DNA from 3 places in the Streptomyces sp. NPDC046557 genome. Region 2 is predicted to be linked to each of the others. Evidence: riboswitches for the same ligand, from Rfam matches in the RefSeq annotation. Region 2 holds a riboswitch; each other region holds the start of a gene.

Region 1 (9,438 bases), on a different contig from region 2:
GGACCAGATGGACGCGGACACCCGCTTCAAGCTGCTGCGCGACAAGCTGTTCGAGCACTACGGCAACCAGGACAAGGCGCTGGAGAAGCTCTCCGCCGCCGCGAACGCCCTGCACGTCCAGGTGAACCCGCGCTACGGCCGCTGGGACGCGCGGCAGATCCTGCTGGGCGACGAGACCACCCCGTGGATCAGTCAGCGGACCCGGTCCGAGCAGGCCCCCGCCGGAGCCTGAGCCGTACACGGCCAGGTCCCGTCGGAGGCGCCGTGCGCGGGGCCGCCCCCGCCGGGGCCCCGGCCGGACGCGCGGAGGTAGGTTCGGAGGGTGACTGAGCACGCGCCGCCCTCCGAGCCCACCGGCCGCATCGTCCTGCTGACCACCAGCCACCGGGTCGCCCCCGGCCTGCTGTCCTGGTCGGCCTGGCAGACCCTGAAGGCCGCCGACCGGGTGCTGTGCGCCGACCCCGGCCATCCGCAGGTGCCGTACCTGCGGGAGGCGGGCGTGGAGGTGGCGTACGAGAGCCCCGACGCCCACGCCCTCGTCGAGGCGTGCGCCGGTGGCCGTACCGTCGTGGTCCTGCCGACCGGCGAGGGCGACCGGCGGCTCACCGACGGACTGGCCCGCCTGGCCGGCTCCGGCCGCGTCGCCATGCCCGACCTGGAGCTGCTGCCCGGGTCCTACGACCTGCCCGGCGCCCGCCTGCTCGACCTGATCCAGGTGATGGACCGGGTGCGCCGCGAATGCCCCTGGACCTCGCGCCAGACGCACGAGGGGTTGGTGAAGTACGCGATAGAGGAGGCGTACGAGCTGGTCGAGGCGATCGAGACGGGCGACCGGGAGGAACTGCGCGAGGAGCTGGGCGACGTGCTGCTCCAGGTCGTCTTCCACGCGCGGATCGCTCAGGAAGGCCGCCCGGAGGACGGCGACGAGCCGTTCTCGATCGACGACGTGGCCGGGGACCTGGTCGAGAAGCTGATCCGGCGGCACCCGCACGTCTTCGGCGACGAGACGGCCGAGACCCCCGAGGACGTCAGCGCGCACTGGCAGCGCACCAAGGCGGTGGAGAAGCAGCGGGAGTCGGTCACCGACGGCATTCCGCTGGGCCAGCCCGGTCTCGCGCTCGCGGCCAAGCTCGCGGGCCGCGTCCGGGCGGCCGCGCTCCCCGTGGAACTGCCCCGCGGCGAGGGCATCGGCTACGAACTCCTCGAACTGGCGGCGCGTGCCGAGGCGCAGGGCATCGACCCCGAGACGGCGCTGCGCGCGGCGGCCCGCGCCTACCGGGCGGCGATCCGCGCGGCGGAGGGCGTCGCGCAGGAGAAGCAGTAGAAGGGGAGGGGAGCAGCGGAGGAGGGGAATAGGGGAGAGCGGTCCCGTCAGGGGTCACGGTTGTCGGGGCGCGCGGGCCGCGGGGTTGATCCAGTGCGGTGACGGGCGGCTGAGGAACCATTCGCCGAAGCCGAGCGGTCGCCCGTTCGGGCCGTGGCCGCCGCCGGATTCCACCGCGGGCACGGCGTCGTGGAAGACGTGCCCGGGGTGCGCGCCGAGCTGCTCCAGCAGGCGGGCGGTCTCCGCGATGAACGGCGCCGGCCCGCTGAGGTAGACGTCCTGCTCCCACCACAGCCCGCGATGGCCGAGGGCGGTTCCCAGCCGGTCGGTCGCCTCGTTGCGGTGCTGCCCCGGCGCCGGGGTGATGTAGGTGACGGCGAGCCACTCGAAGGCGTCGGCGTACGCCTCGATGAACGGGCGGTCGTAGAGGTGCGCGGCGTCCCGCGCGACCACGAAGAGCCGGACGTCCTGATCGGGCGGGTGCTGTGCCAGTTCCTCCAGCAGGGCGCGGACCGGGGCCCAGCCGGTGCCGGCGGCGATGAGACTGACGGGGCGACCCTCCCGGCGCAGCGTCAGGGCGCCGCCGGGCGCACCGAGGCGCAGCGACTCGCCCGGGTCCGTCCCGTCGACCAGGACGGTGCTGAGCCGGCCCCCCTCGATCCGGCTGACGTGCAGGTCCACCGTCCCGTCGGGGCGGGGCGCGTTGCCCAGGGAGTACGTGCGCCAGCAGGCCGGGACGCGGTCGCTGCTCACGCTCACGTACTGGCCCGGCCGGTAGCCCAGCGGGGCGTGCGGGCGCAGGGTCAGCACGGCGAGGTCCCGCCCGTACCGCAGGTGGCGCACGATCTCGGCGTCCCACCACGGCGGGTCCTCGCTCTGCGCGGCCGCGGCGCCCATCACCCCGGCGATCACCCGGTACGCCTCCGCCCAGGCCCGCGCCACGGCCGGGGTCCACGCCTCGCCGGCGGCCTCGGCGAGCGCGGCGAGCAGGCTGGCGCCGACGGCCTCGTACTCTTCGGGGCCGGCGAGGAACTTGCGGTGGTCGCGTCCGAGGTCGCGTAGATAGGGGAGGAGCGACTCGCTCTCCAGGTGCGCGACGACATGGGTGAGGGCGGCGAACAGCCGGTCCCGCTGTCGCTCCATCTCCTCCCTGGAGGCGGGGAAGAGCGTACGGATCTCGGGGTGGTGCCAGAAGAGGTGGGAGTAGAAGAACCTGGCCGCGTGTTCGGCGCGTCTCTCCACCACGGCGAAGCTGCTCTTCAAGATCCTCACGTCCACAGCACCGAAGTAGGAACGGCGAACGCGGCCGGGTCAAGCGAAGGCGTATCTACGGCCAGCCCCCGACGAACCGCCCATAGCGGATGCGGGTCGGCGGCCGGGATACGGTCGACGGGTGCACGAGCCGACTCCCGCAGCCCCCGAAGACCCCGTCTCCCTCCAGGGCCCCACCCTGTTCGACTGGGAGTTCGCCACCGACCCGTACCCGGCGTACGCCTGGCTCCGCGAGCACGCGCCGGTGCACCGGACCAAGCTGCCCAGCGGGGTCGAGGCATGGCTGGTGACCCGGTACGCCGACGCCCGCCAGGCCCTGGCCGACCAGCGGCTCAGCAAGAACCCGGCGCACCACGCGGAACCGGCGCACGCCAAGGGGAAGACCGGCATCCCGGGCGAGCGCAAGGCCGAGCTGATGACGCACCTGCTGAACATCGACCCGCCGGACCACACCCGGTTGCGGCGGCTGGTGTCGAAGGCGTTCACCCCGCGCAGGGTGGCCGCGTTCACCCCGCGGGTGCAGGAGCTGACCGACCAGCTCATCGAGCGGTTCGAGAGCAGGGGTGAGGCGGACCTCATCCACGAGTTCGCGTTCCCCCTCCCCATCTACGCCATCTGCGAGATGCTCGGCGTACCGCGCGAAGACCAGGACGACTTCCGGGACTGGGCCGGGATGATGATCCGGCACGGCGGTGGGCCGCGCGGCGGTGTCGCCCGCGCGGTCAAGCAGATGCGGGCGTACCTCGGTGAACTCATCCATCGTAAAAGGGATGATCTGGGCGATGACCTCATCTCGGACCTGATCCGGGCCAGTGACCACGGCGACCACCTGACGGAGGCCGAGGCCACCGCCATGGCTTTCATCCTGCTTTTCGCCGGTTTCGAGACGACGGTCAACCTGATCGGCAACGGGCTGCACGCCCTGTTCGCGAACCCCGACCAGCGCGCGCGCCTCCAGGCGTCGCTGGCCGCCGGGGAGAACGCCCTGCTCGCCACCGGCGTCGAGGAACTCCTGCGCTACGACGGCCCGGTTGAGCTGGCGACCTGGCGCTTCGCAACCGAGCCCTTCGTCCTCGGCGGGCAGGACATCGCCGCCGGGGACCCGGTCCTGGTGGTCCTCGCGGCGGCCGACCGGGATCCCGAGCGGTTCGCGGAACCGGACACCCTGGACCTCTCCCGAAGTGACAATCAGCACCTCGGGTACGGCCACGGCATCCATTACTGCCTCGGCGCGCCGCTCGCCCGGCTCGAAGGTCAGACCGCGCTCGCGAGTTTGCTGATGCGTCTGCCTGATCTGGAACTGGCCGTTCCACCTTCGGACCTGCGGTGGCGGGGCGGACTCATCATGCGTGGCCTGCGCACCCTTCCGGTCCGCTTCACACCCCGAAACACATGAGGGCGTAACGGGACACCCCCTGACCCGCAGTCAGTTACCGACCGAACTTGTGACATGCGTTCGAAGGGGGCTAGGTTCTGCCGTTACCCCGCCGTTATGCGAAAGGTGCACTACATGCGTTCCGGGAACGGCCGCCACAGACGCCCCCGCCAGGTACCCGCCCTCGTCGTCACCGCCGGAGTCACGGGCTCCGCGCTGGCGCTGCCGCTGCTCGCGGCCACCAACGCCTCGGCCGCCGACACGTCCACGTGGGACAGCGTCGCCGAATGCGAGAGCGGCGGTACCTGGAGCGCAGACTTCGGCAGCGGGGCCTACGGCGGACTGCAGTTCACCCAGGACCAGTGGAACAGCGCCGGCGGCCAGGAATTCGCGGCGCGCCCCGACCTCGCCAGCCGGTCTCAGCAGATAGCCGTCGGCGAGCGGGTGCTGGCGTCCCAGGGCCCCCAGGCGTGGCCGCTGTGCGCGGCGTCGTCCGGGCTGGTGAAGGACGGCCCCGCCGCGAATGTGGACCCCGGCGCACTGGGAACCCCGCGGCAGGTCGCCCCCAGCCCCTCCCGCCCCGACGCGGTGCCGGGCACCGGCGCGGGCGACCCCGCCACCGACTTCGGCGCGCCCACCCCGGCCGCCCCGGCCGCCGGCAACCCGAGCCCGTCCGCCACGGCGCCGTTCACGCTGCCCATCGCGCCGCTCGCCCCCAACAGCGGACTGCCCGTCATGCCCGATCCGGACCTGCCGACGACGCCGACCCAGCCCGGCGACCAGACCGGCACGGCGCCGACCAACCCGACCACCCCGACCGGCCCCGGCGCCGTCTCGGGAATCCCGACGACCCCGGTCACGCCGTCCCCGTCCGCAGCGTCCTCCACGCCGGCCGACCCGACCACCGGGACCCCGTCCGCCACGTCGAACGCGCCCACCACCGACTCCGCCGCGGAGGGCGGCGGCAAGCACCGCGGCCCGGCGGCGGTCGAGACGCCCGCGGCCCCTGACGCCGCGTCGGACCCCACGTACACGGTGAAGGCGGGCGACAGCCTGACCGCCATCGCGGACGCCCAGGGGCTCAAGGGGGGCTGGAACGCGCTCTACGCGGCCAACGAGCAGGTCATCGGCAAGGACGCCGACCTCATCAAGCCCGGTCAGAATCTGGATCTAACCAAGAAATAACGGGCACTTCGGGCAGGCGTAAAGAGCTGAATGCCCGTTATCCGCAAGTGAGACATGCGTCTCTTCAGGTCAACTGGCGTGTCAGGTACCGAAGCTCCCACAAACCCCGTCCTCACCTGCGAAAACGCCCCTAAGCGGAACGCAAGCAGGTCGATTTCTCCCCGATGTCCCTCGTTGAACATCGGGGAGAGACCTGTCTACCTTCTGAATCGCTCGCCACCGCGGGCCTCTTCGACCGCATCGCCGAATCCTGCCGGCGGACGGAGAGAACAGTCGTCGCGTCAAGCGCCGAAGGCAGGAGCGGGGGAACCAAGGTAAGCGCCGGGAGCGGCCGTTGAGAGACGGTCACACCGGCTAGGGGTTAAGCCGCGCGCTGGTCGCGCGGCCGGGCAACTCACTCGCCCGAACCCGACAGCTCACCTCGTAGGCGTCGGTGAGGAGAAACTCCATGCTGCTTTCCGGCAAGGGCAAGCACCGCCGCGCCACGGCCATTGAGCGGACCACCCGTATCGTCACGCTCGCCGGTGTCACCGGTGTCGCCGTCGCCGCGCCCCTCATGGCGGCCGGCTCCGCCAGCGCCGCCACCGGCGCCGAGTGGGACCGCGTCGCGGCGTGCGAATCCGGCGGCAACTGGGCCATCAACACCGGCAACGGCTTCTACGGCGGCCTGCAGTTCACGTCCTCCACCTGGGCCGCCTACGGCGGCACGGCGTACGCCGCGCAGGCCAACCAGGCGTCCAAGGCCCAGCAGATAGCCATCGCCGAGAAGGTCCTCAAGGGCCAGGGCAAGGGCGCGTGGCCGTCCTGTGGCGTGGGCCTGTCGAACTCCTCGTACAGCGGCGGCGGCTCTGCCGAGACCCCCAAGCCCTCCAAGCCGAAGGTCGAGACCAAGGCCGCCCCGGCGCCGAAGAAGGAGACCAAGCGGCCCGAGGCCCCGGTCACCCGCTCCGAGCGCTCCGAGGCCGCCCCCAAGGCCGCCCCGAAGACCGAGGCCCCGAAGACGGGCAACGGCTCGTACGAGGTCAAGGAGGGCGACACCCTGGGCACCATCGCCGAGGCGAACGGCGTCAAGGGCGGCTGGGAGAAGCTGTTCGAGCTGAACAAGGACATCGTCCCCGACGCCGACCTGATCTTCCCGGGTCAGAAGCTGAAGCTGAGCTGAAACATCGGATAACACCGAATCCGACCACCGCCCGGCGCGTACCCCTCCACGCGCCGGGCGGTGGCGCGTCCGCGGCCGGATGGGGCCGGATCATGGCCGGATAACGGCCGGGAGGCGGTCCACGGGCGGTCTCTTTGTCCGGTAAAGCGGGCGTACGGCCGCTTTTTCGTCCCAGGACCCGGGCGGTCGGCCGGTCCAGTGCCCGGAGCCGGTTAGGCTCTAGTCGGCAGGGCCGTCCCACGGCCCCCTGCCACCGCACACCCAGCGTCACATCCCAGAAGGAGATGCTCGTGCCGTCCATCGACGTCGTCGTAGCCCGGGAAATCCTGGACTCCCGAGGCAACCCCACGGTCGAGGTCGAGGTGGGCCTCGACGATGGCAGCACCGGCCGTGCTGCAGTCCCGTCCGGCGCCTCCACCGGCGCATTCGAGGCCATCGAGCTCCGTGACGGTGACCCCAACCGTTACATGGGCAAGGGTGTCGAGAAGGCCGTCCTCGCCGTCATCGAGCAGATCGGCCCGGAGCTCGTCGGCTACGACGCCACCGAGCAGCGGCTGATCGACCAGGCCATGTTCGACCTGGACGCCACCGACAACAAGGCCTCGCTCGGCGCCAACGCCATCCTCGGCGTCTCCCTCGCCGTCGCGCACGCCGCGTCCGAGGCATCGGACCTGCCGCTCTTCCGCTACCTCGGCGGCCCGAACGCGCACCTGCTGCCCGTCCCGATGATGAACATCCTCAACGGTGGGTCGCACGCCGACTCCAACGTCGACATCCAGGAGTTCATGATCGCCCCGATCGGCGCGGAGTCCTTCTCCGAGGCGCTGCGCTGGGGCGCGGAGGTCTACCACACCCTCAAGAAGGTCCTGCACACCAAGGGCCTCTCCACCGGTCTGGGCGACGAGGGCGGCTTCGCCCCGAACCTGGAGTCCAACCGCGCCGCGCTCGACCTCATCATCGAGGCCATCAAGCAGGCCGGTTACACCCCGGGCAAGGACATCGCGCTCGCGCTCGACGTCGCGGCGTCCGAGTTCTACAAGGACGGCAAGTACGAGTTCGAGGGCCAGTCCCGCTCCGCCGCCGAGATGACCGACTACTACGCCGAGCTCGTCGAGGCGTATCCGCTGGTCTCCATCGAGGACCCGCTGTACGAGGACGACTGGGCCGGCTGGAAGACCATCACCGACCGCCTGGGCGCCAAGGTCCAGATCGTCGGCGACGACCTCTTCGTCACCAACCCGGAGCGCCTGGCGCGCGGCATCGAGGAGGGCTCCGCGAACGCCCTGCTCGTCAAGGTCAACCAGATCGGTTCGCTGACCGAGACCCTGGACGCCGTCGAGATGGCCCAGCGCAACGGCTTCAAGTGCATGATGTCGCACCGCTCCGGCGAGACCGAGGACGTCACCATCGCCGACCTCGCCGTCGCCGTGAACTGCGGCCAGATCAAGACCGGCGCCCCGGCCCGCTCGGACCGCGTCGCCAAGTACAACCAGCTGCTGCGCATCGAGGAGATCCTCGACGACGCCGCCGTGTACGCGGGCCGTTCCGCCTTCCCCCGGTTCCGCTTCGCGGACCAGTAGGCACCGCGCTTCGCGGACCAGTAGGCACCGCGCTTCGCGGACCAGTAGGCACCAGGGTCAATGAGCGCCTCGCAGCGCCGGCCTCCGTACGTCCCCGCACTCGGTCCCGTACCGTGTGCGGGGACGTATTGCGTACCGCGTGCGAAGGGGAGGCGGGACCATGGCCGGGAACCGGGATCGGTTCTCCACCTTCTCGACCGCGACCAGGCTCAAGCAGCTCGGTGAGCGGACCGCCGCCCACGTCTACCGCTCGCAGTCGCGCCGCCAGGTCCGCCGCAGCCGGCTCACCGGCCGGGCGGCGCTGCTGGTGCTCGTCCTCTGTACGCTGGTCGTCGCCCTCGCGTACCCGATGCGGCAGTACGTGTCCCAGCGTTCGGAGATCGCGGACCAGCAGCGGGCCGCCGACGGCGCGCGCAAGCGCCTCGAACAGTTGCGTGACGAGAAGGCCCGCTGGCAGGACCCGGCCTACGCCGAGCAGCAGGCGCGCAAGCACCTGCACTTCCTGCGCCCCGGCGAGATCGGCTACATCATGAACGACCCCGGTGCCGAGGCCGCCGAGCACCGCCGCACCGGGCAGGCCGGTTCCGACCGGCCCTGGTACTCGAACGTCTGGGACGGTGTCGACAAGGCCGACCGGCCCGGCGACTGACCCAGACCACCCTTACGAAACGAAGAGACGCACTCCAGGCATGCAGACGCCCCCGCCCCAGACCGACCGCACCGAGCCGACCGCCGCGGACATCGAGGCGTTCGAGCAGCAGCTCGGCCGCCCGCCGCGCGGCCTGCGCGCCATCGCCCACCGCTGCCCCTGCGGGCAGCCGGACGTCGTGGAGACCGCGCCCCGGCTCCCCGACGGCACCCCCTTCCCGACGCTGTACTACCTGACCTGCCCGCGCGCCGCCGGAGCGATCGGCACGCTGGAGGCCAACGGCGTGATGAAGGAGATGCAGGCCCGACTCGCCGAGGACCCGGAGCTGGCCGCGGCCTACCGGGCCGCGCACGAGGACTACATCACCCGCCGCGACGCCATCGAGGTGCTCCAGGGCTTCCCGAGCGCCGGTGGCATGCCGGACCGGGTGAAGTGCCTGCACGTCCTGGTCGGCCACTCGCTCGCGGCCGGTCCCGGGGTGAACCCCTTCGGCGACGAGGCGTTGGCGATGCTGCCGGAGTGGTGGGCCAAGGGGCCCTGCGTCACGCCGTGCACGGGTGAGAAGGAGTCGTCGCGGTGACCCGGGTGGCGGGCATCGACTGCGGTACGAACTCCATCCGCCTGCTGGTCGCGGACTGTGACCCCACGACGGGTGGGTTCGTGGAACTGGACCGCCGGATGACCATCGTCCGGCTCGGCCAGGGCGTCGACAAGACGGGCCGGCTGGCGCCGGAGGCGCTGGAGCGCACCTTCGCGGCCTGCCGCGAGTACGCCGCCGTGATCAAGGAGCTGGGCGCCGAGCGGGTGCGGTTCGTGGCCACCTCGGCCTCGCGGGACGCCGAGAACCGCGAGGACTTCGTCCGGGGGGTGCTGAACATCCTGGGCGTGGAG
Region 2 (9,438 bases):
CTCCGTCCGGCGGCGGCCCGCCGGCACCGCCGCGCACCGGGCGGGGCGGCGTCTCGCCGCGCTCCAGCCGGTCGAGGGCCGCCCGCAGTTCCTGGCGGCCGCGCAGGCTGGAGCGGCGAAGGGACTCGCACCGTTCGCGTACGGCCCTGGCCGCGCGCTGGGCGCCGAGCAGGGCGGCGGCGAGCGCGCCGACCACTAGCAGCCCGCAGCCGGTGAGGACGGGCCAGAGCCGGGGGTCCCGGGCGCCCGACCCGCCTCCGAGCTGCAAGGTGAAGATCACGGCGGCCGCGCCGCTGAGTCCGGCGGCGAGGGTGGGCAGGACGGCGGCCCGGACCAGCTGGGGGCGTAAGTGCCGGCCGGGGCCGGTGACGGCGTTTCTCGACGGAGCGTGGCGGGCGGCGCGGTATCCGGACATCGGGGTCCTCGGTACGTGGGGCCCGGTCCCCGGCACTGCCGAGGCCCGGTGTTGATCACCGGGTACCCACGCTAGACCGCACGCTCCCACCCGGGGCGCCGAGTCGGCCAACTTCACCGGGCTGCTTACCGCCTGGGAAGGAGCGCTCGCACGAGAGCCCGAATCCACCGCCGCCTCGGATCCGCCCGCGCTTCCGCCCGGCCGTCCGCTTCACCGCCACCGCCCGCCACGCAGCCACGCAGCCGCTACGAGCCCACCGCCTCCGGCTCCTCGTGGGCCGGCGCCGGCTTCGGCGCGGTGGCGGTCGGGTGGGAGGGGGACGGGGTCGCGGCGGGGGCGGCGTTCACGACGAAGGGACGCCACCACGGCTCGGCCGGCGCGTCGGCGGCTCCCGGCTCGAAGGGCCGGCCCGGTACGGGCAGGGCGATCACCGCACCGGCCGCCTCCGCCGCCGCGAAGGTGCCCTCGCCCGGCTCGTCCCACGGGTGCGGTGCCAGGTTGAAGGTGCCCCAGTGGATCGGGAGCATCGTGCCGCTCGGCGTGCCGCCCTGGAGGTCGAGGTGGGCTTGCATGCCCTCCTCCGGGGTCATGTGGATGTCGGGCCAATACTCGGAATACGCGCCGATCTGGATCATCGTGGCGTCGAACGGGCCGTGCGCGGCGCCGATCTCCTGGAAGCCCGGGAAGTAGCCCGTGTCGCCGCTGTGGTAGATCCGGTGCGCGTCGCCCGCCACGACCCAGGACGCCCACAGGGTGAACTGCTGGTTGCGCAGACCCCGCCCGCAGAAGTGGCGGGCGGGGGTGGCGGTGAGGGAGAGCCCGGCGACCTTGGTGCTCTCGTTCCAGTCCAGCTCGCGCAGCCGGTCCGCCGGGACTCCCCAGCGCTCCAGGTGGGCTCCGACGCCGAGCGGGACGGCGAACACCGTGTCCGTACCGGCCAGCGCCTTGATCGTCGGCAGGTCGAGGTGGTCGTAGTGGTCGTGCGAGATCACCACGACGTCGACCTTCCCCAGCGAGGCCAGCGGTACCGGTACCGGGTGCAGCCGCTTCGGTCCGGCGAACGGGAAGGGAGAGCACCGCTCTCCCCACACCGGGTCGAACAGCACCCGGCGGCCGTCGATCTCGGCGAGGACGCTGGAGTGCCCCATCCAGGTCAGTCGCAGCCCGCTCACCGGTGGCTTGGCCAGCTCGGCCAGCGTCGTCGGGTAGACCGGGATCGGCGCACCCGGGCTGCGCCGCAGGCGCTGCTCCTTGTGGAAGTAGATCTTGGCGAACTCCGCCATGGAACCGGACGGCCTGGTCCGGGCCCCCACCGGGTTCTGGAAGACCCCGTCGGCGAAGTGGGGCGAGCGCAGGATGCGCTCCAGCCGCGCGCCGGACGGGTCCGCGCCGAAGGCTTCGGGCCGCAGGGCACGCAGCCGCGGACGCAGAGGACGGGAGCCGGACAAGGCGCCTCCTGTGAGGATGGGGGCAGGACGATCGTGCGTGACTACGATCATCCCAACGCACACCGGGCCCCGAGGATTCCGCTCGCGGCCCCCGGCGTGTCGCGATACTCCGGTCCCGCCCGCCCCGCCGCCGCCCCGGCCCCCCTTGCGCCGACCCGCCATCCCGACCCCCGCCACCCCGACCCCGCCGCCCCCGTCGGCGCGTACGCCCTACAGCGGCAGCAGGTCCGGCCGCTTCGCCTCGACGTGGTCCCCGGAGGACTCGCCGCGCAGCCGCCGTCCGATCCAGGGCACCAGGTGCTCGCGCGCCCACTGGATGTTGTCCCGTGTCACGTCCACCGAGCCGCGCGGCCGCTCCGGCGGCCACGGCTGGTCGGGGTCGGCCGGCACGTCCAGGCCGAGGACCTGGGCCGCGCGCAGCGCCACCCGGGTGTGCCCCTCGGGCGAGAGGTGCAGCCGGTCGGCGTCCCACGCCCGCCTGTCCTGCACGGACTTGAGGGACCAGAGGTCGAGCACCGGGCAGTCGTACCGGTCGGCGATGGCGCGCACGTGCGCGCTGTACGTCGCCACCTTGCCCCGGAGGTGCTTGAGGACCGGCACGCCCCGGGTGTCGAAGCCGGTCGTGATCATGACGCGGCCCACGGAACCGGCGAGGTCGGCGACGGCCGCCTCGAAGCGCTCCGCCACGTCGTCCGGGTCGGTTCCCGGACGGATGATGTCGTTGCCCCCCGCGCAGAAGGTGACGAGGTCGGGCGCGAGGGCCTTCGCCCTCGGCACCTGCACGGCCACGATCTGGTCGAGGAGCTTCCCCCGGACGGCCAGGTTCGCGTACCGGAAATCGTGTTCTTCCCGCTGGTCGGCCAGGAGTACGGCCAGCCGGTCCGCCCAGCCGAGGTACGAATCCCCGGGTCCCGGGTCCCCCACGCCCTCGGTGAAGCTGTCCCCGATCGCCGCGTACGAGCCGATGGTCTTGAGTGTCGTCGTCGTCGCTGCCACAGCACCACATCCTTCACCCCCACGGGCGACCTACGCCAACGTAAGCAGGGTTTGACGGACCGTGATCTACGCCACGATGCACATGAGGAATAAGAAACGCGTGAGGCCGGAACCCTCCCGGGGTCCCGGCCTCACGCGTCTGCGGGCTCACGCTCTGGCGCGTCAGATGGTGACGCCCTTGGAGCGCAGGTACGCCAGCGGGTCGATGTCGGAGCCGTACGCCGGGCCGGTGCGGACCTCGAAGTGGAGGTGCGGGCCGGTCACGTTGCCGGTGGCGCCGGAGAGTCCGATGCGCTGTCCGGCGGTGACGCTCTGGCCGACCGAGACGGAGATCTGCGAGAGGTGGCCGTACTGGGAGTACTTGCCGTCGGCGTGCCGGATCACGACCTCGTTGCCGTACGCGCCGCCCCAGCCGGCCGTGACGACGGTGCCGGCGCCGACCGCCTTGACGGTGGTGCCGGTGCTCGCGATGAAGTCGACGCCGGTGTGATAACCGGAAGACCACATGCTGCCCGCCTGCTTGTACGGGGTGGAGGTCCCGCCGTCGACCGGGGCGACGAATCCGGACGCCGAGACCGCGCCGGTGGAGGAGCCGGAGCCCTGCGCGGACGGTGCGGCCTGCTGCGCCTCGGCGGAACCGCTGCCGGAGCCGGACTCGGAGGGTGCCTGAGCCTTGGCGGAGGAGCGGTCGGGGGAGGCCGGGGCCGAAGCCGCGCCGGAGTCCCGGGAGGCCGTCTTGGCAGAGGTGCGGTCGCCGTGTCCGTCATGGTCCGCGCGGGCGCCGAGGGTCAGCTTGAGGCCCGGGTGGATCAGGGAGGGATCCGCGCCGACGGCCTCGCGGTTGTCGGCGTACAGCCGCTCCCAGCCGCCGGAGAGGTGGCGTTCGGCGGCGATCTTCGAAAGGTAGTCGCCGGGGACGACGGTGTAGACGCCGGGGGCGGTCGCCGGGGCCGAGGCGGGCGCGGCCTGGTGGGAAACCGGGAGCAGTGGGGCCTGGACGGGCAGTGCGGCGGGGGCGGCGGCCGGGGCGGCGTGGGCGCCGGCGGCGCCCATCAGCGGGAGCGCCAGGGCGGCGCCACCGGTGCCGGCGGCGGCCAGTCCGCGGGACATGGCACGGGACTTAGGGCGGCGGTGCTTGCCGTGTGCGGGCATGACGAATTCCTCTCCGTCGCCTGCGAGGTGAGCTGTCGGGTTCGGACTGGAGATGTCCGGCCGTACGCAGCGGTGTACGACTTCACCCCGAGCCGTTCCGGCGGGAAGATCCGGAACAGCGGCTTACCTGGTTCCCCCGCTCCTGCCGCGCGCGTGAATAGTCGGGTGCGGTTCCCGGGCGGCGGCAGGATTCGGCGGTCCACCCGGATCGATCGCGAAGGTAATCGAGTGGGGGCACACACAACAAGCCATGAATTCCCTGACGCAATAGCAGATTTGGGAGGGCGACTGAATTCCCGTCACCCTCCGTCCATTCCGGCCCCTCAACGACCGCCTGGACAAGGGAATTCGGGTTTCGCGATCAGGCACGCTCGGTCACCGTATGATCTGGCTCACGGGATCCGGCGCGATCTCGCCCCCGGATACGGCAAGTTGTTCTCAACCGGCTTAATTCGGACAGCGTGGCGTCGGCCCGACGGTCGCGGCCACACCCCGGCCGCGAGCCCACGACGAATGCGGAGGACCCGACCCGTGACCCAGCAGATAGCCGCCGACCCACCCACCGGGCCCGAACTGTCCGGAGTGCGCAATTTCCGTGACGTGGGCGGGCTGCCGACCACCGACGGACGAAGGGTCAGGTCGGGACTTCTCTTCCGAAGCGGACATCTGGCGCATGCCACCGAAAACGACGTGGAATTCCTGTCCTCGCTCGGCCTCCACACCGTTTTCGACTTCCGCAACGGGGCCGACCACGCGCTGGAAGGACCGGACGTCGATCTGCCCGGTGTCCGGAACGTGAACATTCCGCTGACGGACCCGGCGGACGGCCGGGAGTTTTGGAAAATGGTCCGCGACGGAGATCTGGGGCAGCTCCGGGGTCTCCTGGGCGAGGGAAGGGCCGCCGCCCGGATGAGGACCTCGTACCGGGCGATCATCAGGGATCGGACGGCCGAGCACAGCCGGGTCGTACACGCGCTCGCCGAGGACAGCGTCCCCGCCCTGATGCACTGCGCGGCCGGCAAGGACCGGGCGGGACTGTCGATCGCCGTCACGCTCCTCGCCCTCGGCGTGGAGCGCGAGGCGATCGTGGCGGACTACCTGGAGTCGAACGCCCCGCACAACCGCTACCGGGTGCGCCGCAGCGACGACTCCGCCGACGCGCGCTCCCCCGAGGTGATGGAGCTGCTGGCTCCGCTGTTCGACGCCCGCGCCGAGTTCGTGACCGCGGCCTTCGAGACGATCGACGAGACCTGGGGCGGGGTGGTGCCCTACCTGGCCGAGGGACTCGGACTCACGTCCGCGACCCTCGGCCGGCTCAGGGACCGGCTCCTCGACTGAAGCGACTCCCGGGCGGGTCGTCAGCGGTTGCCGACGGCCTGCTTCACCAGCGTCCTGCCGAAGTCCCACATCAGGGCCCCCCCGCCGTGCGCCTCGTCCATGACCTCGCGGAAGGCGCCGACGAACCGGTCCACGTCCTGCTCGTCGATGATCAGCGGCGGGATCAGTTTGATGACCTCCAGGTGGTCCCCGGAGACCTGCGTGAGGATCCGGTGCTTCTGGAGCAGCGGCACCACGACCATCTGCGCGAAGAGCCCCTTGCGGGCCGCCTGGAGCATCGTCCAACGGCTGCGCAGCCCGAGCGAGGAGGGCCGGCCGAACTCGATGCCGATCATCAGCCCGCGGCCGCGCACCTCGTGCAGCAGCTCGTACTCGTCCACCAGCGCCGCGAGCCGGCCGCGCAGCAGGTCGCCCGTCGCCCGGGCACGGGCCACGATCCCCTCGTCCTCCATGACACTGAGCACGGCCAGTCCGGCCGCCATCGCCTGGGCGTTGGACCCGAAGCTGGCGGAGTGCACCAGCACCCGGTCCATGGAGGAGTAGACCTTCTTGAAGATCCAGTCCTTGCCGAGGGTCGCCCCGACCGGTACGTAGCCCCCGGAGAGCGCCTTGGCCACGCACACCAGGTCGGGTTCCACCCCCGGTTCGTTCTGGTACGCGTAGAAGTCACCGGTACGTCCGAGGCCGGTCTGCACCTCGTCGGCGATCAGCAACGCCTTGTGGCGGCGCAACAGGTCCTGCGCGGCGAGCAGGAAACCGGGTGGGGGCGCGAGGACCCCCTTGCCCTGGATGGGTTCCACGACGAACGCGGCCACGTCGCCGCGTTCCAGTTCCCGCTCCAGCGCGGCCAGGTCGCCGAGCGCGATCTTCGTGTCGGGGAGGAGGGGCGCGAAGCCGTCGCGGAAGCCGCCCTCCCCGTTGACCGAGAGGGAGCCGGTGGTCAGGCCGTGGAACGCGTGGTCGCAGTAGAGGACCCTGGGGCGTCCGGTGGCGTACCGGGCGAACTTGAGGGCCGTCTCCACCGCTTCGGTGCCGCTGTTGCCGAAGAAGACCCGGTCCAGGTGGGGGCTGTGCGAGAGCAGCTTCTCGGCGAGCAGGCCGGGCAGGGGCTGGCAGTCGAAGCGCGTGAGGTCGGCGAGCTGGGCGTCCAGGACGTCGTGCAGCGCCCGGCGGACCACCGGGTGGTGCCGGCCGAGGCCCATCACGCCGAACCCGGCGAGCATGTCGAGGTAGTCGTTGCCCTCGGCGTCCCAGAAGTGGGCGCCTTCGGCCCGCTCGTAGACCTTGTCGAAGCCGATGGTGCGCAGCATCCGGGGCAGCTGGTGGTTGAGGTGCCGGGCGTGCAGCTCGTACCGCTCGGCACCGCGTTCCGCGAGCAGGGCCCCGAGGTCGAAGCCCTTGCCCCCTCCGGTCGCGGACGTCATGCCGACGTGCCGCGGTTGCCGCCGATCGTCTCCCTGGCCGCGCGGAGGGACTCCTTGAGGGAGCCCATCGTGGCGAGGACGGCGGTCGGCTCGTACCCGCAGTGCGCCATGCAGTTCGCGCAGCGCGGGTCCTTTCCGCGGCCGTACTTGCTCCAGTCGGTGTCGTTGATCAGTTCCCGGTACGTCGGGACGTATCCGTCGCTCATCAGGTAGCAGGGGCGCTGCCAGCCGAAGAGGGAGTAATTCGGAATGGCCCAGGCGGTGCAGGGGAAATCGACCTTGCCTTCCAGGAAGTCCAGGAAGAGCGGGGAGTGGTTGAGCCGCCAGCGTCGCCGGTTGCCGCCGGCGAATGCCTTCTTGAAGAGTTCCCTGGTCTGTTCGACGCCCAGGAAGTGTTCCTGGTCGGGGGCCTTTTCGTAGGCGTAGGCGGGCGAGATCATCATTTCGTCGACCTTGAGGTCGTCGTTGAGGTAGTTCAGCACCTCGATGATCGTCTGCGGGGTGTCGGTGTTGAAGAAGGTGGAGTTCGTGGTGACCCGGAAGCCACGCCTCTTGGCCTCCTTGATGGCGGCCACCGCCTCGTCGAAGACGCCTTCCTTGGCCACGGACTCGTCGTGCCGCTCGCGCAGCCCGTCGATGTGCACGGCGAAGGCGAAGTACGGGGAGGGGGTGAAGTTCTCGATCTTCTTGCGGAGCAGCATCGCGTTGGTGCAGAGGAAGACGTACTTCCTGCGGGCCACCAACTGGCGCACGATCTCGTGGATCTGGGGGTGCATCAGGGGCTCGCCACCGGCGATGGACACCATGGGGGCCCCGGACTCCAGCACGGCGCCGACGGCCTGGGCGACGGGCATGCGCTGCTTGAGCACCCCCGCCGGGTGCTGGATCTTCCCGCAGCCCTCGCAGGCCAGGTTGCAGGCGTAGAGCGGTTCGAGCTCGACGATCAGCGGGAACTTCTCACGCTTGCGGAGCTTCTGTTCGAGAAGATAGGTCCCGACCCTGATGGACTGTCGCAACGGCATGGCCATCTGGCTCACCTCCTGGGGAGCGGCAAAGAACGGTGCCAGTCATAAAACGCGGGCAGTACGGCACGCAACACGCGGAAGGCCGATATTCCTCCGCGAACCGTGCCGATTCGGACGAGCTCATGCTCCGGAGCGTCCACGATCACCCGGACGGCCGCAACCGGACGGCTCGCGCCGCTGGTGGCGGTCCACAGGGTGGCCGCGGATTCCATGTCGACGGCGATGGCGCCGGTGGCGCGCAGCTGGGCGCGCTCCTGGCCCCGTACGACGTGGTCGGATCCGGTCAGTGCGCCGGTGTGCACGGTCCGGCCGGGAAGGGCCCGGGCCAGTGCCTCGGCGAGCAGGGGGGCGCCGTCGCAGACGACGGTGCCGCGGGGGTCCCGGGCCTCCTCGGCGACGACCAGGTCCCCCGGGTTCATGCCGGGGGCGAGGCCGGCGCAGAAGCCGGTGGCGAGGACGGCGGCGCCGGCCATGCCGGTCGGGGCGAGTGCCCGGGTGACGGCGCGGTCGGCGGCGCGCGGGCCCATGCCGGTGCGCAGGACGGCGTACGCGCGCGGCGAGCCGCGGTCGCCACCGCTGCGCAGGGCCAGCCGTTCGATGCGCAGGGCGCAGGCGATCAGCAGCGGTACGCCGGAGGGGGCGGCGCGGTCGCCCGTCACGTCTCCTCCGCCAGGATCGCCGTGGCCTCGCGCACGGGGTCCGCCACGGCCTCGCCCGCGGACGTCGCCGCGGTCTCGTGCGCGGGGCGAGCGGGGACCTCGCGCGCGGGCCCGACCGGGGTCTCGTTCGTGGGCCGCACTGTGGCCTGACCGGTGGGCACCGTCGTCTGACCGGTGAGCCGCGCCGTGGCCTGACGGGCGGGGCGCACCGTGGCCCCGGCCAGGGGCCGCGTCCTGCCGTCGGGGCCGAACGGTTCCCCGTACAGGTAGCGGCCGAGCGCGGTCAGCGGGAACACCTGCCGGTACAGGTGGTAGTTGATGGAGAAGTCCCAGGGGAAGCCGGTGCCGGTGAAGTACGGCTCGTCCCAGGAGCCGTCCTCGCGCTGGGTGTGCACGAGGTGGGCGATGCCGCGTTCCACGGCCTTGCCCTCGCGTTCGCCGGCCGACAGCAGGGCCATGAGCGCCCAGGCGGTCTGGGAGGGGGTGGACGCTCCCTTCCCCGCCCAGGCCGGGTCCTTGTAGGACCGCTGGTCCTCCCCCCACCCCCCGTCCGCGTTCTGTACGGACTCCAGCCAGGCCACGGCCCGTCGGATCGCGGGGTGTCGGGTGGGCATTCCCGCGGCGGTGAGGGCCGGGACCACCGAGCCGGTGCCGTAGACGTAGTTGGTGCCCCAGCGTCCGAACCAGGCGCCGCTGGGCTCCTGTTCGGCCAGCAGCCAGTTGATGCCGCGCCGGGTCCGGGGGTCGCCCGCCTTGCCCTCGACGGCCAGCATCTCGACGACGTGGGCGGTCACGTCGGCCGAGGGAGGGTCGATGACCTCGCCGAAGTCACAGAAGGGGAGCCGGTTGGGGTACGGGCTGGTGTTGTCGGCGTCGAAGGCGCCCCAAGCACCGTTCCTCGACTGCATACCGAGGTTCCAGGACACCCCGCGGGCGATGGCGGCCTCGACCCTCGCCGGTTCGGGGTGGGCGATCCGGCGC
Region 3 (9,438 bases), 570 kb from region 2:
CACCGAGAGCCCCTCGGTGGCGACCACGACGGGCTCCAGGGACACACCGATCACCTCCGGGTGGTCGTCGACCAGTCGGGAGACGCGCAGCAGCAGCTCTTCGAGGGCCGGGGTGTCGACGGGGTCGCTGCCGCGCCAGCCGAAGAGGAGGGGCGCGGCGCGGATGGAGCGGATCAGGCCCGCGACGTCACGGTCGGTGGCGGGGACGAGACGGTGGGCGGTGTCGCCGAGCAGTTCGGAGGGGACTCCGGCGAGCCCGAAGGAGAGGACGGCCCCGGCGGCGGGGTCGATCACGGAGCGCACGACGGTGTCGACGCCGCGGGGCACCATCGCCTGGACGACCGGGAGCAGTTCCTGGGGCTTGCCGAGCAGTTCCGTGAGTTCCTGGTAGACGCGTCGCAGTTCGGCCTCGGTGGTGAGGTCGAGGCGTACGCCGCCGAGGTCCGCGCGGTGGCGCAGGTGCGGGGCGGTGGTCTTCAGGGCGACGGGGTAGCCGAGGATGCCGGCCGCCCGGGCGGCGGCGTCGGCGCTGGGCGCGGGCAGGGTGGTGGGGACGCGGACGCCGTAGCGGGCGAGGAGGGCGCGGGCGTCGGCTTCGGTGAGGGTGAGGACCGTGTCGTGAGCGGCGCCCGCGAGGAGCTCGGCGAGCTGGGCCGCGGCTCCGGCCTCGTCGATGTCCTCGAACTCCGGGACCTGGCCGGAGACCGCGTTGGCCTGGCGCCACTGGGCGTAGCGCACCGCCTCCGCGATGGCCTTGACGGCCCGCTCGGCGGCGGGGTAGGCGGGGATCCGTCCGTGGCCCGCGGCGGCTCCGCGGGCCGGGGCTTCCTCCCCCACCTCACCCTTCGCCGCGACCGGGGCCTGCGGCGCCTGTGCCGCAGGGGCCGGTGCCGCAGGGGCCGGTGCCGCCGGGGCCTGCGGCGAAGCGCCCGGTCCTTGGGGCGACGGGGCCGGTGCATCGGGTCGGGGGGCCGCCGAGAGGGCGTCGGCCAGCGCGCCCAGTTCCACGTGGACCACCGCCACCGGCTTGCCGGGCCGCTCGGCCACCGCCTCGCGCAGCGCACCCGCCAGGTCGTCGGCCAGTTCCCGCTCCCGCACCCACGGGATCGCCGTCACCACCACCGCGTCGTTGTCCGGCGAGGCCAACGCTTCGGCCAGGGCCACCCGGAAGTCCTCCGGGGAGGCGGCCGTCGTCAGGTCCAGCGGCGCCAGCGGTCGCAGCCCCTCCGTCAGGCAGGCGTCGTACGTGAGCACCCCCAGCGACTCGGAGTTGCCGAGGATCGCGACCCTCGGCCCGGCCGGCAGCGGTTGCCCGGCCAGCAGCAGGCCGACGTCGACCAGCTCCGTGACGGTGTCGACCCGGATGACGCCCGCCTGTCCGAGCAGTGCCGAGACCGTGGCGTCGGGCAGCCGGGTCCCGGGGACGACGTGCCCGGCCGGCGTGTGCCGCCCGCCGCGCGCCACGACCACCGGCTTGACGGCGGCCGTCCGACGGGCGAGGCGGGTGAACTTGCGCGGGTTGCCCAGGGTTTCGAGGTACATCAGCGCCACGTCGGTGGCTTCGTCCTCGTACCAGTACTGGAGGATGTCGTTGCCCGAGACGTCCGCGCGGTTGCCCGCCGAGACGAACGAGGACAGCCCCGCGCCCCGCCGCAGCAGCCCGGACAGGAGGGCGATGCCGATCGCGCCGGACTGGGTGAACAGGCCGATCGGCCCCCGCTCGGTGGCCGGGGACGGGGCCAGCGAGGCGTTGAGTTCGACGTCGGGGGCGGTGTTGATCACGCCGAAGGCGTTCGGCCCGATCAACCGCATCCCGTAGGACCGCACCTGCCGCAGCAGGTCGCGCTGGCGCTCCTGTCCGACCGGGCCGCTCTCCGCGTATCCGGCGGACAGCACCACCAGCCCCTGCACGCCGTGCTCCCCGCACTCCGCCACCGCGTCCGGCACCCGCCGCGCCGGGACGGCGATCAGCGCGAGGTCGACCGGGGCTCCGACGTCGGCGAGCGAGCGGTAGGCGCGTACGCCGTCCAGCAGGTCGGCGTCGGTCGCCTCGTTGACCGCGTAGAGGTGACCGTGGAAGCCCGTGTCGCGCAGGTTGCGCAGCGCCGCCGCCCCGACGCCCGCGCCGGAGCGGCTGACGCCGATCACCGCCACCGAGCCGGGCGCCAGCAGGCGCTGGACGGAGCGCGCTTCGGCGCGCTGTTCGCGGGCGCGCTGCACGGCGAGCGACTCGGCGGTGGGTTCCAGGTCGAGGGTGAGGTGGACGGAGCCGTCCTCGAAGCTGCGCTTCTGTTGGTAGCCGGCGTCTGTGAAGACCTTGATCATCTTGGTGTTGGCGGGCAGCACTTCGGCGGCGAACCGGCGGATGCCGCGCTCGCGGGCCACCGCGCCGATGTGTTCGAGGAGCGCGGAGGCGACGCCGCGCCCCTGGTGGGCGTCCTGGACCAGGAAGGCCACCTCGGCCTCGTCGGCGGGAGTGGACGCGGGCCGCCCGTCGGGGCCGATCCGGTCGTAGCGGACGGTGGCGATGAACTCTCCGCCGATGGTCGCGGCGAGGCCGACCCGGTCCACGTAGTCGTGGTGCGTGAAGCGGCGTACGTCGCGGTCGGAGAGTCGGGGGTACGGAGCGAAGAAGCGGTAGTACTTCGACTCGTCGGAGACCTGTTCGTAGAAGCTGACCAGCCGGCCGGCGTCATCGGTGGTGATGGGCCGGATCCGGGCGGTGCCGCCGTCGCGCAGGACGACGTCCGCCTCCCAGTGGGCCGGGTACGAGAGGTCCGACTCGATGGTCATGGGCACACCCTAAGGGGCACATCACCCGGGTGGCGCGTGCGCGGCGCATCAGGCACATCAGGGCCGATGAGTGCAAGCTGGGGAAGGCCGAACGGCCGTGGGCCGAGGTCGAAGGTCGGTCCTGGCATTCCGGGCGTCGTGAGAGACTGGTCTAGACAACCCGCAAGAACCTGAAGGGCATCACCATGGCAGAGCGCCGCGTCAACGTCGGCTGGGCCGAGGGCCTGCACGCTCGTCCCGCCTCGATCTTCGTCCGGGCGACGACCGCTTCCGGAGTCCCGGTGACCATCGCGAAGGCCGGCGGCGACCCCGTCAACGCCGCTTCCATGCTGGCGGTCCTGGGCCTGGGTGCCCAGGGCGGCGAGGAGATCGTCCTCGCCTCCGAGGCCGAGGGCGCCGAGGCCGCGCTGGACCGCCTCGCGAAGCTCGTCGCCGAGGGCCTCGACGAGCTCCCGGAGACGGTCTGACCCCTGCGACCCTTCGGTCGTCCGTACGCGGCGAAGCCGCGGCCCCCGTGAACCGGGCGCCGCGGCTTCGTCGCATTTCCACCCCGTATTCAGCCCACTCTCAGCCCGCATTCAGCCCGCATTCAGCCCGCGAGAAATGGTCCATCCCCCGCGAATCGGCCACCGCCGCATTCACGCCGTGCGCGCGGCGCGATAGGCCGGAATTCCCGCCCCGCGCGAGGGGCGACCTGGGAGGCCGAATATCGCTCCCCTTTGTATACGGCTCGTGTTAATGCCGGCCGCCCGCCGTGTTTACGGCAGGTTGCGAAGTCCTCACCCTCGGCCGGTGCGATCCGGCCGCCCGGTCCGCGTGCAGTCCGGTCAGCGCCCGGGCGCGCTCCGCGTCGCCGCGCGCGACCGCGTCCACGATCGCACCGTGCTCGGCCCAGGAGTCGACCGGCCGGACCGGGGCCGTCACCACGTACATCCAGGCGATCTTGTGCCGGGTCTGGGTCAGCACCGAGATCAGCCCGGGGCTGGCGGACGCCTGGGCGAGCGTCTCGTGGAACCAACCGCCCAGGGCGCGCAGATCCTCGCCCCGGCCGCTCCTGGCCCGCTCCTGGCCCAGCCTGACCAGGCCGCGCAGCACTTTGAGGTGGCCCTCGGTGCGCCGGCGGGCGGCCCTGGCGGCGGCGAGTGGCTCCAGGACCGCCCGCAGCTCCAGCAGGTCCGCCGCCTCCTGTTCGGTGGGCTCGACGACGCAGGCCCCCGCGTGCCGACGGGTGGTGACGAACCCCTCCGCCTCCAGGGTGCGCAGCGCCTCGCGGACGGGGACGCGCGAGACTCCGTACCGGCGGGCGAGGACCTCTTCGGTCAGTCTGCCGCCCGGTTCGAAGACCCCGGAGACGATGTCGTCACGAATCGCTGTGCATACCGCGTGCGCAGGAATACGCAAGACCGGACTCCGCTCTCATTCCGACTGCCGTTATCGGCGCTGCCGCCACGACCGTACTGCGACTCTATTGCAACACGCGACGATTTCCGAGGGCGGCCGGAAATACGGAACATTCGCCGGTACGAAGAGGCGCGGCGACACACGTCGAAGGCCCCGGCTCGGTGAGCCGGGGCCTTCGACTGGAGTGATGCGGTCGTGCGCCGGGCCGGTGGTGCGTCGGGCCGGTCGTACGGTCAGACGGCGACGCCGTGCGAGCGCAGGTACGCCACCGGGTCGATGTCCGTGCCGTACGTGGCGCCGGTGCGGGCCTCGAAGTGCAGGTGCGGGCCGCTGGAGTTGCCCGTGGAGCCCGAGACGCCGATCTGCTGGCCGGCGGTGACCTGCTGGCCGACGGAGACGCTCAGCGAGTTCATGTGTCCGTACTGCGTGTAGGTGCCGTCGTTGTGCCGGATGACGACGTTGTTGCCGTACGCGCCGCCCCAACCCGCCTCGACGACGGTGCCCGCGCCCACGGCGTGGACGGTGGTGCCCTCGGCGGCGTGGAAGTCGATGCCCGTGTGGCTGCCGGACGACCACATGCCGCCGCCCGCCTTGTACTGCGTGCTGACGTACGAGCCGTCGATGGGGGCGACGAAGGTGTTGAGGCGCTTGCGCTCCTCCTCGCGGGCCGCGCGCTCGGCGGCGTCGCGCTCGGCCTTCGCCTTGGCCTCCGCGAGGCGCTTGGCCTCGGCGGCGTGCGTCTTCGCATCGGCCTCGGCCTGCGCCTTGGCGGCGGCGACCTCGGCGGCCCGCTGCTGGGACTCGGCCTGGTTCTGGATCTCGCTGTGGAGCTCGTCGGCGACGACGACGGCGCTGAGGCCGGTGTCCTCCATCGAGGGGGCCGCGGCCTTGTCCGCGGCGAACGCGGGACCGGCCAGGGTGCCGACGACGCCCGTGGTGGCGAGGGCGGCTATGCCGGCGTAGCCGGCGGTCTTGCGGCTCAGACGGCTGGAACCACGGTGCTTACCGGCGGCACGACTGCCAAACGCCATGAAGGGTTTGATCCTTTCCTTCCCTCTCGCCTACCGGGTTAGCTGACGGGTTCGGAGCAGGAAGGTCTCCTACGGGCCCCTCTTGCGAGGTGGTCCGATTCACCCCAGGGACGCATGTGGGTCCCCGGCTCCCCAGGCTCGCGCCTGACGGGGACTCGGCGATCGCTGCCCGGTGCCGCGGGTGCGGCGGGCACAACTGACGGACAGCACGGCCGACGCTAGGCGGATCTTCAGTCAATCTCCAAACAGACGCACGTTTTTGTTACCTACGCCACACCACATACGAACAACCAGGCCACCAAACAGGTAAAAAGGGACTCCGGCAGACAAGCCGCCGGAGTCCCTCGCGCCACGAGGCAAGTAGGCCGCGTCAGTTGGTGACGACGGTGACCTCACCGATCCCGAGGGCCCGTACGGGCTCCGCGATCTGGGCCGCGTCACCCACCAGGACCGTGACCAGCCGGTCCACCGGGAACGCGGCGACGACCGCCGAGGTCGCCTCCACCGTGCCGGTCGCGGCGAGCTGCGCGTACAGCCGCGCCTGGTAGTCGTCCGGGAGTTCCTGCTCCACCTGGTCGGCGAGCGTGCCCGCGACCGAGGCCGCCGTCTCGAACTTCAGCGGAGCCACGCCCACCAAGTTCTGTACCGCGACGTCCCGTTCGGTGTCGGTCAGGCCGCCCTCCGCGAGGGTGCGCAGCACCGTCCAGAGGTCGTCCAGCGCCGGACCGGTGTTGGGTGTGTCCACCGAGCCGCTGATGGCGAGCATCGAGGCGCCCTTGCCGTCGGCGGTGGAGCGCAGCACCTGGCCGAACGCGCGCACTCCGTAGGTGTAGCCCTTCTCCTCGCGCAGCACCTTGTCCAGCCGCGAGGTGAGGGTGCCACCCAGGCAGTACGTGCCGAGTACCTGGGCCGCCCAGACCCGGTCGTGCCGGTCCGGGCCGATGCGGCCGATCAACAGCTGCGTCTGGACCGCGCCCGGCCGGTCCACGATGATCACGCGACCGGTGTCGTCGGCGGTCACCGGGGGGACGGGCAGCGGCTCGGCGTTGCCGCCGGTCCAACCGCCCAGGGTGTCCGCGAGGACCGCGTCGAGGTCGATGCCGGTCAGGTCGCCGACGACCACCGCGGTGGCGGTGGAGGGGCGCACGTGGGCCTCGTAGAAGGCCCGTACCGCGGCGGAGTCGATCCGCGCCACCGTCTCCTCGGTGCCCTGGCGGGGCCGGGACATCCGCAGTCCGGACGGGAAGAGCTCCTTGGAGAGCTCCTTCGCGGCGCGGCGCTGGGGGTTGGCCAGCTCGTGCGGGATCTCGTCGAGCCGGTTGCGCACCAGCCGGTCGACCTCGCCGTCCGCGAAGGCGGGGGCGCGCAGCGCCTCGGCGACCAGGCCGAGGGCCTTCGCCAGGCGGGAGGCCGGGACCTCCAGGGAGACCCGGATGCCCGGGTGGTCGGCGTGCGCGTCGAGCGTGGCGCCACAGCGCTCCAGTTCGGCGGCGAACTCCTCGGCGGAGTGCTTGTCGGTGCCCTCCGACAGGGCGCGGGCCATGATGGTGGCCACGCCGTCCAGGCCCTCGGGCTCCGCGTCCAGCGGTGCGGCGAGGTTGATCTCGACGGCGATCACCTGCTGCCCCGGGCGGTGGCAGCGCAGCACGGTCAGGCCGTTGGGCAGCGCACCGCGCTCGGGGGCCGGGAAGGCCCAGGGCTTGGCCTCGCCGGCCTGCGGCTGCGGGTGGAGGGTCATCGTGACGGCTGCGGTGTCGCTCACTGCTCCGCCCCTTCGTTCTGGGTCTCGTCGATCTCGTCGATCTCGTCGGACGCGTCGGACTCTCCGGTGAGCGGCTCGTACACGAGCACCGCGCGGTTGTCGGGGCGCAGCCGGGCCGCGGCGACGGCCTGCACTTCCTCGGCGGTGACGTCGAGGACGCGCCCGACCGCGGTCAGGGCGAGCTGCGGGTCGCCGAACAGGACCGCGAAGCGGCACAGTTCGTCGGCACGGCCGGCCACCGTGCTCAGCCGGTCCAACCACTCTCGCTCCAGCTGCGCCTGGGCGCGCTCCATCTCCTCGGCCGTCGGGCCCTCGGCGGCGAACCGCGCGAGCTCCTCGTCCACGGCCGCCTCGATGGCGGGCACCTCGACGCCGCTGGAGGTCTTCACGTCCAGCCAGCCCAGCGAGGGCGCGCCCGCGAGGCGCAGCAGGCCGAAGCCCGCCGCGACGGCGCTCTGGTCGCGCCGGACCAGGCGGTTGTGGAGGCGGGAGGACTCGCCGCCGCCGAGAATGGTCAACGCCACGTCGGCGGCGTCGCACTCGCGGGTGCCGTCGTGCGGAAGCCGGTAGGCGGCCATCAGCGCGCGGGCCGGGACCTCCTCGACGATCTCCTCGCGGAGCTGGCCGCCCATGACCTCGGGCAGCGAACCGTCACGCGGCGGCTGCTTGCCGTCGTGGGCGGGGATGGTGCCGAAGTACTTCTCCACCCAGGCGAGCGTCTGCTCGGGGTCGATGTCGCCGACGACCGACAGGACGGCGTTGTTCGGCGCGTAGTACGTACGGAAGAACGCGCGGGCGTCCTCCAGGGACGCGGCATCCAGGTCGGCCATCGAACCGATGGGCGTGTGGTGGTACGGGTGGCCCTCAGGGTAGGCGAGGGCGGTCAGCTTCTCGAACGCCGTGCCGTACGGGACGTTGTCGTACCGCTGGCGGCGCTCGTTCTTGACGACGTCGCGCTGGTTCTGCATGGACTCCTCGTCCAAGGCGGCCAGCAGCGAGCCCATGCGGTCCGCCTCCAGCCACAGCGCGAGCTCCAGCTGGTGGGCGGGCATCGTCTCGAAGTAGTTGGTGCGCTCGAAGCTGGTGGTGCCGTTGAGCGAACCGCCGGCGCCCTGGACGAGCTCGAAGTGCCCGTTGCCCGGTACGCTCGCCGAGCCCTGGAACATCAGGTGCTCGAAGAGGTGAGCCAGACCGGTCCGCCCCTTGACTTCATGGCGGGAGCCGACGTCGTACCAGAGGCAGACGGCGGCGACCGGAGTCAGGTGATCCTCGGAAAGCACCACGCGCAGGCCGTTGGCCAGCCGGTGCTCGGTCGCTGTCAGGCCGCCGGAGCCGGCCTGAGCTGTGGCCGTGTGACCCATGGGCATGTGGTCCCTTCGATCGCGATGCAGAGATTTCTGTCAGACCTGCCACTGTATGCAAGCGCGTCGGCGGCCGGAGAAGTTCCCGGGTTCCCCACGCCTCCGTCCGGGGGCACCCCAGGGTCGGAGTCGGCGTTGTCGGTGCCACGGGCCACAATGGTCCGCGTCGGCACCGGCCGAAACCGGTCGGCCGCCCGGCCGACCCTCGGCCGGACCGACAGACCCGGTACGTACCCGCCGGACCGATCACCGCCCGACCGCCCGACCGTCAGCCGACACACCGACCGACCCTCGCACAGACCGACCGCCACACCGTCAGACCCCGAGTACACCTTTCTTGGTTAAGGAGCCGCGCAGCGATGGCCCGCCGCAGCACGAAGACCCCGCCGCCGGAGGATTTCGAGGAGAAGATCCTCGACATCGACGTCGTCGACGAAATGCAGGGCTCCTTCCTCGAGTACGCGTACTCGGTGATCTACTCCCGTGCCCTGCCGGACGCCCGTGACGGCATGAAGCCGGTGCACCGCCGCATCGTCTACCAGATGAACGAGATGGGCCTGCGCCCCGACCGGGGGTACGTGAAGTGCGCCCGTGTCGTGGGCGAGGTCATGGGCAAGCTGCACCCGCACGGTGACGCGTCGATCTACGACGCCCTCGTGCGCATGGCGCAGCCCTTCTCGATGCGGCTGCCGCTGGTCGACGGCCACGGCAACTTCGGTTCGCTCGGCAACGACGACCCGCCGGCCGCCATGCGTTACACCGAGTGCAAGATGGCCGACGCCACGTCACTGATGACGGAGTCGATCGACGAGGACACCGTCGACTTCACCGCCAACTACGACGGCCAGGAGCGGGAACCGGTGGCGCTGCCCGCCGCCTACCCGAACCTGCTGGTCAACGGCGCCTCCGGGATCGCGGTCGGCATGGCCACCAATATGCCGCCGCACAACCTGGGCGAGGTCATCGCCGCCGCCCGGCACCTGATCCGCTACCCGCAGGCGGACCTGGAGGCGCTGATGCGTTTCGTGCCGGGCCCCGACCTGCCGACCGGCGGACGGATCGTGGGCCTGTCCGGCATCAAGGACGCCTA

The links. Region 2 has a riboswitch for cyclic di-AMP ahead of ABZ934_RS02830 (M23 family metallopeptidase). Riboswitches for the same ligand answer to the same signal wherever they lie in the genome.
Region 1: another riboswitch for cyclic di-AMP. It lies ahead of ABZ934_RS16945 (transglycosylase family protein); the one in region 2 lies ahead of ABZ934_RS02830 (M23 family metallopeptidase).
Region 3: another riboswitch for cyclic di-AMP. It lies ahead of ABZ934_RS05175 (M23 family metallopeptidase); the one in region 2 lies ahead of ABZ934_RS02830 (M23 family metallopeptidase).

Annotation. Positions count from the first base shown of each region.
Region 1 is NZ_JBEYZH010000007.1:207,334-216,771, forward strand. It holds gene ABZ934_RS16920 (SurA N-terminal domain-containing protein) at 1-232, shown strand, start outside; gene ABZ934_RS16925 (nucleoside triphosphate pyrophosphohydrolase) at 323-1,324, shown strand; gene ABZ934_RS16930 (globin domain-containing protein) at 1,379-2,596, opposite strand; gene ABZ934_RS16935 (cytochrome P450) at 2,718-3,992, shown strand; gene ABZ934_RS16940 (transglycosylase family protein) at 4,107-5,156, shown strand; cyclic di-AMP (ydaO/yuaA leader) riboswitch at 5,433-5,601, shown strand; gene ABZ934_RS16945 (transglycosylase family protein) at 5,605-6,318, shown strand; gene eno (phosphopyruvate hydratase) at 6,603-7,898, shown strand; gene ABZ934_RS16955 (septum formation initiator family protein) at 8,059-8,547, shown strand; gene ABZ934_RS16960 (DUF501 domain-containing protein) at 8,588-9,127, shown strand; gene ABZ934_RS16965 (Ppx/GppA phosphatase family protein) at 9,124-9,438, shown strand, end outside.
Region 2 is NZ_JBEYZH010000001.1:567,961-577,398, forward strand. It holds gene ABZ934_RS02815 (ATP-binding protein) at 1-415, opposite strand, end outside; gene ABZ934_RS02820 (MBL fold metallo-hydrolase) at 661-1,863, opposite strand; gene ABZ934_RS02825 (SGNH/GDSL hydrolase family protein) at 2,074-2,859, opposite strand; gene ABZ934_RS02830 (M23 family metallopeptidase) at 3,022-4,011, opposite strand; cyclic di-AMP (ydaO/yuaA leader) riboswitch at 4,016-4,185, opposite strand; gene ABZ934_RS02835 (tyrosine-protein phosphatase) at 4,543-5,349, shown strand; gene ABZ934_RS02840 (aspartate aminotransferase family protein) at 5,370-6,773, opposite strand; gene hpnH (adenosyl-hopene transferase HpnH) at 6,770-7,801, opposite strand; gene ABZ934_RS02850 (1-hydroxy-2-methyl-2-butenyl 4-diphosphate reductase) at 7,807-8,457, opposite strand; gene shc (squalene--hopene cyclase) at 8,454-9,438, opposite strand, start outside.
Region 3 is NZ_JBEYZH010000001.1:1,136,607-1,146,044, forward strand. It holds gene ABZ934_RS05160 (GNAT family N-acetyltransferase) at 1-2,793, opposite strand, end outside; gene ABZ934_RS05165 (HPr family phosphocarrier protein) at 2,979-3,260, shown strand; gene ABZ934_RS05170 (GntR family transcriptional regulator) at 3,529-4,194, opposite strand; gene ABZ934_RS05175 (M23 family metallopeptidase) at 4,428-5,225, opposite strand; cyclic di-AMP (ydaO/yuaA leader) riboswitch at 5,238-5,396, opposite strand; gene ABZ934_RS05180 (pitrilysin family protein) at 5,596-6,963, opposite strand; gene ABZ934_RS05185 (pitrilysin family protein) at 6,984-8,354, opposite strand; gene ABZ934_RS05190 (DNA topoisomerase IV subunit A) at 8,708-9,438, shown strand, end outside.